DNA from 2 places in the Streptomyces sp. NPDC008121 genome. Region 2 is predicted to be linked to the other one. Evidence: riboswitches for the same ligand, from Rfam matches in the RefSeq annotation. Region 2 holds a riboswitch; the other holds the start of a gene.

Region 1 (3,440 bases), on a different contig from region 2:
CGTGGGGAGGCTCCGGGGGTCCGGGCACTCGGGGCGGACGATCGTGCTCAAGGTGCGGCGCTATGACTTCTCGACGCTCACGCGGTCCGAGACGCTGCGGGGGCCCACGGACGATCCCGTGGTGGTGCGGGAGGCGGCGGGGCGGCTGCTGGAGGGCGTGGACACGACGGGCGGGGTGCGGCTGCTGGGGGTCGGCGTCAGCGGGCTCGCGGACTACACCCAGGAGGACCTCTTCGCCCAGGCGGAGGCCGATGCCCAGGCGGAGGCGCGCGCGGAGGCCGAGGCGGCGGCCGGGGGCGCCTCGGCCGGCGCGGATGCCGTACGGGGCGCGGAGCACGGGGCGGGGCCAGGGGCGGCGGGTGCCTCCGCCCCGCCGGCCGAGGCGGAGACACCGGCGGAGCGGCGGTGGGCGCCCGGGCACGACGTACGGCACGCGGTGTACGGAGCCGGCTGGGTGCAGGGCAGCGGGGTCGGACGGGTCACCGTCCGGTTCGAGCAGCCGGGATCGGCGCCGGGCCGGGTGCGGACCTTCCCCGTCGACGATCCGGAGCTGGAACCCGCGGACCCGCTGCCGCTGGTGGGAGGCGGGGAGGGGACGGCCGCGGTCGCCTGAGGGGGACGGGCCGGGCAGCGCCGACTGCGGGAGGCGCCCAGGGGGCGGACGCGTACCGCCGGGGCAGCCGCGGCGCGGTCCGTCGGGTCTGGGGCAGCCGATGGGGCCGGCCGGCTCGTCAGGCCTCTTCCTGGCCCGCCAGACGGCCGAAGTCGCGGTCCGGGACCGGCGGGAGGGCGATGTTGTAGTGGCGGTACAGCTGGAGTTCCTGCTCCGGGGAGAGGTGGCGGCCCACACCGAAGTCCGGGGCGTCCTTGATCAGGGCGCGCTCGTACGGGATGTGCAGGCCGTCCTCGACCAGTTCGCTGGGCTCCAGCGGGACGAAGGCGTCCCGGCTGAAGAGACCGGTGCGGACCGCGGCCCACTCCGGTACGCCGGTCGCGTCGTCGAGGTACACCTCGTCCACGGTCCCGATCTTGTTGCCGTTACGGTCGAACGCCTTGCGGCCGATCAGGCTGCGCGGATCGATGTCGGTCTGCACGGTCCCTCCAACTGGTCGCGGCTGCTCTACAAGACTACGAAAGTGCACATCTGGGATGTCGGCCACTTGAGCGACGGCACGGGGAAGCGCGCTGGTAGGCTGGCTGTGGCTGTCGACCCCGTGCGGGAGAGTCCTCCGGAGAAAGCTTTCGGAGGCGCCGAAGGAGCAAATCCTCCCCGGAATCTCTCAGGCCCCCGTACCGCACGGACGAGGTCACTCTGGAAAGCAGGGCGGACGTCAGACGGCATTCGCTCTCACCGACGGTGAAAGCCGGCGTGCCCCTTCGGCGTGCCGGTGAAGCTCTCAGGTTGAGATGACAGAGGGGGAGGCCGTCCGGGCACCCGCGCCGTGGTGCTTCTCGCAGGTCGTGACGACCAGGAGGCCTCCGTACATGACCGCTCACCGCACCCCGCTCTCCGAGCTCGAGCAGGGCATCCCGTTCGAACAGCGGCACATCGGGCCCGACGCCGAAGCCCGCGCCAAGATGCTCGCGCAGGTCGGCTACGGCTCCCTGGACGAGCTGACGGCCGCCGCCGTGCCGGACGTGATCAAGAGCGCCGAGGCGCTCGGCCTGCCCGCCGCCCGTACCGAGGCCGAGGTCCTCGCCGAGCTGCGTGAGCTCGCCGACCGCAACCAGGTCCTCGCCCCCATGATCGGCCTCGGCTACTACGGCACCTTCACCCCGCCGGTCATCCTGCGGAACGTGATGGAGAACCCCGCCTGGTACACGGCGTACACGCCCTATCAGCCGGAGATCTCCCAGGGCCGTCTGGAGGCGCTGCTCAACTTCCAGACCATGGTCGCCGACCTGACCGGTCTGCCCACCTCCGGCGCCTCGCTGCTCGACGAGGGCACCGCGGCCGCCGAGGCCATGGCCCTCTCCCGCCGGGTCGGCAAGGTCAAGAACGGTGTCTTCCTCATCGACGCCGACGCCCTGCCGCAGACCATCGCCGTGATCGAGACGCGCGCCGAGCCGACCGGTGTCGAGGTCGTCGTCGCCGATCTGAGCGACGGCATCCCCGCCGACGTGGCCGAGCGCGGTGTCTTCGGCGTGCTGCTGCAGTACCCCGGCGCCTCCGGCGCCGTCCGGGACATCAAGCCCGTCATCGACGCGGCGCACGAGCTCGGCGCCATCGTCACCGTCGCCGCCGACCTGCTCGCGCTGACCCTCCTCACCTCCCCGGGCGAACTGGGCGCGGACATCGCCGTGGGCACCACCCAGCGCTTCGGTGTCCCCATGGGCTTCGGCGGACCGCACGCCGGCTACATGGCGGTCCAGGACAAGCACGCCCGCTCCCTCCCCGGCCGCCTCGTCGGCGTCTCCGTCGACGCCGACGGCAACAAGGCCTACCGTCTGGCCCTGCAGACCCGCGAGCAGCACATCCGCCGCGAGAAGGCCACCAGCAACATCTGCACCGCCCAGGTGCTCCTTGCCGTCATGGCCGGCATGTACGCCGTCTACCACGGTCCCGACGGGCTCAAGCAGATCGCCCGGCGCGTCCACCGCTACGCCACCGTCCTCGCCGAGGGGCTGCGCGCCGGTGGCGTCGAGGTCGTCCACGAGGCGTACTTCGACACCCTCACCGTCCGCGTGCCCGGCAAGGCGGCCGAGGCCGTCGCCGCCGCCCGCGAGGCCGGGGTCAACCTCCACCGCGTCGACGCCGACCACGTCTCGGTCTCCTGCGACGAGACCACCGGCCGCGCCCAGCTCGGCGCCGTCTGGAGCGCCTTCGGCGTCGACGCCGACATCGAGGCCCTGGACGCCGACACCGAGGACAAGCTGCCCGCCGGGCTGCTGCGCACCGACGCGTACCTGACCCACCCGGTCTTCCACGCGCACCGTTCCGAGACGTCGATGCTGCGCTACCTCCGCAAGCTCGCCGACCGTGACTACGCGCTGGACCGCGGCATGATCCCGCTCGGCTCCTGCACCATGAAGCTGAACGCGACCACCGAGATGGAGCCGGTGACCTGGCCCGAGTTCGGCCAGATCCACCCCTTCGCCCCCATCGAGCAGGCCCAGGGCTACCTCACGCTCATCACCGAGCTGGAGGAGCGCCTCGCCGAGGTCACCGGATACGACAAGGTGTCGATCCAGCCCAACGCCGGTTCGCAGGGCGAGCTCGCCGGTCTGCTCGCCGTCCGCGCCTACCACCGGGCCAACGGCGACCACCAGCGCACGGTCTGCCTCATCCCGTCCTCCGCGCACGGCACCAACGCCGCCAGCGCCGTGATGGCCGGCATGAAGGTCGTCGTCGTCAAGACCGCCGACGACGGCGAGGTCGACATCGCGGACCTGCGCGCCAAGATCGAGCAGTACCGCGACGAGCTGTCCGTCCTGATGAT
Region 2 (3,440 bases):
AGTCGGCCACGGGGTCCTGCGCAACGTCCAGGAGGATGAGATTGACCGGCCAGGCCACCTCGACGCGGCCGAGCGCGCGGCCGAGGGCGTCCAGCGGGGCGTTGCGGTCGACGCCGTCCCAGGCGGCGAGCTGCACGCCGACGAACAGGGCCGGTTCGGTGCCCTCGACGCTGGCCAGGGCGCGGCGGGCGCTCAGCACGATGCCGGTGGCCTCGAACTCGGCGGCCGCGGCGGAGAGGAAGTCGACGGGGTCGTCCTGCCAGTCGGGCTCGAAGAGCCGGACCCGGCCGCCGGTGGCGGGGCCGTCCAGCGGGGTGCGGCCGGTCCGGCACAGCTCGGCGACGGCGGGCGGGGGCAGCGGGGCCCCGACGGTGCCGCCGGGGTTCACGGCGATCCCGAGCTGCGGGGGGAGACCGCGGGCGAACTCGCGGGCGGGCGCGACGGTGAAGGACATGTGGCCGCCGACGCAGGCGAGGAACTGCTGCTCGGAGCTGAAGACGGGGACGTAGGGGACGCCGTCGATCTCCATGGTGGGGAGGTCGAGGTCGGTGCTCTCGGGGCTGCCGCCGTTGGGCAGCGGGACCCAGACCGGGCTGCGTCCGAGCACCTCGACGAGGCGGCCCCCGGCGGCGGGGTTGCCGAGCGAGGCGGCCAGCACCTCTTCGAGCTCATTGCCCGGCCACGTAACGTCCACGGTCCTCGGTCCCCTTCTCGCGCGTCCGGCTCACGCGCCCTCGGGGCAGAACCCTAATGCCGCCCTGACGCCGCCGTGGCCAAAAGCATACGGAGCGCGTCGGTCCCGGGCGCCGTCCGAGGCTCCCGGCCGGGCGGTGCGCGGATCGTGCCCGCCGGGGACGGGCAGGTCAGGGGGTGGTCAGCCGGCCTCGCGGAAGCAGATCTCGCGCAGGGCGGCGGCGGCGTCCCGGTCGAGCAGGGTGGCCGAGGCGCAGCCCCTGGGCAGCCGGCCCGCCTCGACGGATCGCAGCAGCCGGCCGACCGAGCGGCGGTGCCGGGCGAAGGCGTATCCGGAGACGCCGCGGCCCCGGTCCCGCTGGCCCTCGCGGGCGGCGGCCGGGGTGACGTCGAGCAGGATCAGATGGAGGGCGCTGCCGCGGCGGCGGGCCTCGCGGGCGAGCCATTCGCGCACCCAGGACTGGGTGCCGCAGTCGTGGACGATCACGCTCCGGCCGGCGCGCAGCTCCCGGCGCAGCCCGGCGTAGTGCGCGATCCGGACCAGGGGGCGGTAGACGGCGTACGGGAGGAAGCCGGGCATCCGGGCCTCCCAGCGCTCCCGGGCGTCCTGCGAGTCGATGCCGCGGCCGCCGGCGGCGCGGCGCATCAGCGTCGACTTGCCGCTGCCCGGCAGTCCGGAGACGACGACGAGGTCCCCCGGGGCGAAGGCGAGGACCCGGGGCCCGTGTCCGTCCCGGTCGCGCAGGTCCCGCAGCAGGCGCGCGGAGGCTCCGCGCCGACGGGTCCTGGCCCGGGCGCGCGGGGCCGGTACAGCCGTACTGGTCGCGTAGGCGCCGGTTCTCTGGAACGTCATCGCTTCTCCCCCTGTCGGGTCGTGAAGACCCTTCCCCAAGAAGTGTAAAGAGACAGTAATGAGGCACAAGCGATTTGCCGACGAGGACCCGCGTGCAATGATGTGCGCGCCAAGCGCACACAACCACATACCGGCCGCTCGAATCCGCGCGGGAGAGTCCTGGACGGGCCGCAGCAGCGCTGCGGCGGTCCGGGCGCCGAAGGAGCAAGACCCTCCCTTGAATCTCTCAGGCCCCGTACCGCGCGGATGAGGCAGATCTGAAAAGCGGGCGCGCTCGTCGCGCCCCACCCAAGGTGCAAGCCGAGGATGCTCTCGGTGAACCTCTCAGGTTCCATGACAGATGGGGAGGATCGTCCTCGTCGTCATGATCTTTTTCGCCCTGGGACCCGGGAGCCACACCCATGAGCACTGCCGCCCCCCGCCTGACCGCCCTCGATGCCCTGCATCGCTCCCTGGGCGCGACCATGACCGACTTCGCGGGCTGGGACATGCCGCTGCGCTACGGCAGCGAGCGCGACGAGCACAACGCCGTCCGCGCCAAGGCGGGCCTCTTCGACCTCTCGCACATGGGAGAGATCACGGTCACCGGTCCGCAGGCCGTGGAGCTGCTGGACTTCGCCCTGGTCGGCAACATCTCGACCGTGGGCCCGGGCCGCGCCCGCTACACGATGATCTGCCAGGAGGACGGCGGCATCCTCGACGACCTGATCGTGTACCGGCTCGGCGAGAGCGAGTACATGGTCGTCGCCAACGCCTCCAACGCCCAGATCGTGCTGGACGCGCTCACCGCGCGGGCGGCGGGCTTCGACGCCGAGGTGCGCGACGACCGCGACGCGTACGCGCTGATCGCCGTCCAGGGCCCGGAGTCCCCCGGCATCCTGGCGTCGCTGACCGACGCCGATCTGGACGGTCTGAAGTACTACGCCGGGCTGCCCGGCACGGTCGCGGGGGTCCCCGCGCTGATCGCCCGTACCGGCTACACCGGTGAGGACGGCTTCGAGCTGTTCCTGAAGCCCGAGCACGCCGAGGGCGTCTGGCGGGCGCTGACCGAGGCGGGCGCCCCGGTCGGCCTCATCCCCTGCGGGCTCTCCTGCCGCGACACGCTCCGCCTGGAGGCGGGCATGCCGCTGTACGGTCACGAGCTGACCACGGGTCTGACCCCCTTCGACGCCGGTCTGGGCCGGGTCGTGAAGTTCGAGAAGACGACCAACGACGGCGACTTCGTGGGCCGCAAGGCCCTGGAGGCGGCCGCCGAGCGGGCCGCGGCCAGCCCGCCCCGCAAGCTGGTCGGCCTGGTCGCCGAGGGCCGCCGCGTGCCGCGGGCCGGCTTCGCGGTCGTGGTGGACGGCCGGGTCGTCGGCGAGGTCACCTCGGGCGCCCCCTCCCCCACCCTCGGAAAGCCGATCGCCATGGCGTACGTGGACGCGGCACACGCCGAGCCGGGCACGCAGGGTGTAGGTGTGGACATCCGCGGCACCCACGAGCCGTACGAGGTCGTGGCGCTGCCGTTCTACAAGCGCCGGAAGTGACGTCGGCGCGGCCGGGGGATCCGGCCGCGCGTTCCCTCCGCCGGCCGGCGCCCCGCCGCCTCCCGTCTCATCTCTCGTCTCATTTCGCAAGACCCACGTTCATCAGCACTCCCCCGATCCAGGAGAATCAGGTCATGAGCAACCCCCAGCAGCTGCGCTACACCAAGGAGCACGAGTGGCTGTCGGACGCCGAGGACGGCGTCTCGACGGTCGGCATCACCGAGTACGCGGCCAACGCGCTCGGGGACGTCGTCTACGCCCAGCTCCCCGCGGTCGGCGACACCGTCACCGCGGGCGAGACCTGTGGCGAGCTGGAGTCGACGAAGTCCGTGAGCGACCTGTACTCCCCCGTGACCGGTGAGGTC

The links. A riboswitch is a leader RNA that binds a small molecule or an ion and turns the genes downstream of it on or off. The one in region 2 is predicted to bind glycine.
Region 1: linked by a shared signal. The riboswitch ahead of gcvP (aminomethyl-transferring glycine dehydrogenase) and the one ahead of gcvT (glycine cleavage system aminomethyltransferase GcvT) in region 2 are both predicted to bind glycine.

What each region holds. Positions count from the first base shown of each region.
Region 1 is NZ_JBIBHT010000002.1:1,022,567-1,026,006, reverse strand. Features, by position in the region: gene ACFZBD_RS10090 (DNA polymerase IV) at 1-613, shown strand, start outside; gene ACFZBD_RS10085 (PRC-barrel domain-containing protein) at 732-1,094, opposite strand; glycine riboswitch at 1,208-1,306, shown strand; gene gcvP (aminomethyl-transferring glycine dehydrogenase) at 1,486-3,440, shown strand, end outside.
Region 2 is NZ_JBIBHT010000003.1:283,786-287,225, forward strand. Features, by position in the region: gene ACFZBD_RS11390 (enhanced serine sensitivity protein SseB C-terminal domain-containing protein) at 1-694, opposite strand, end outside; gene ACFZBD_RS11395 (AAA family ATPase) at 875-1,546, opposite strand; glycine riboswitch at 1,686-1,797, shown strand; gene gcvT (glycine cleavage system aminomethyltransferase GcvT) at 1,948-3,075, shown strand; gene gcvH (glycine cleavage system protein GcvH) at 3,210-3,440, shown strand, end outside.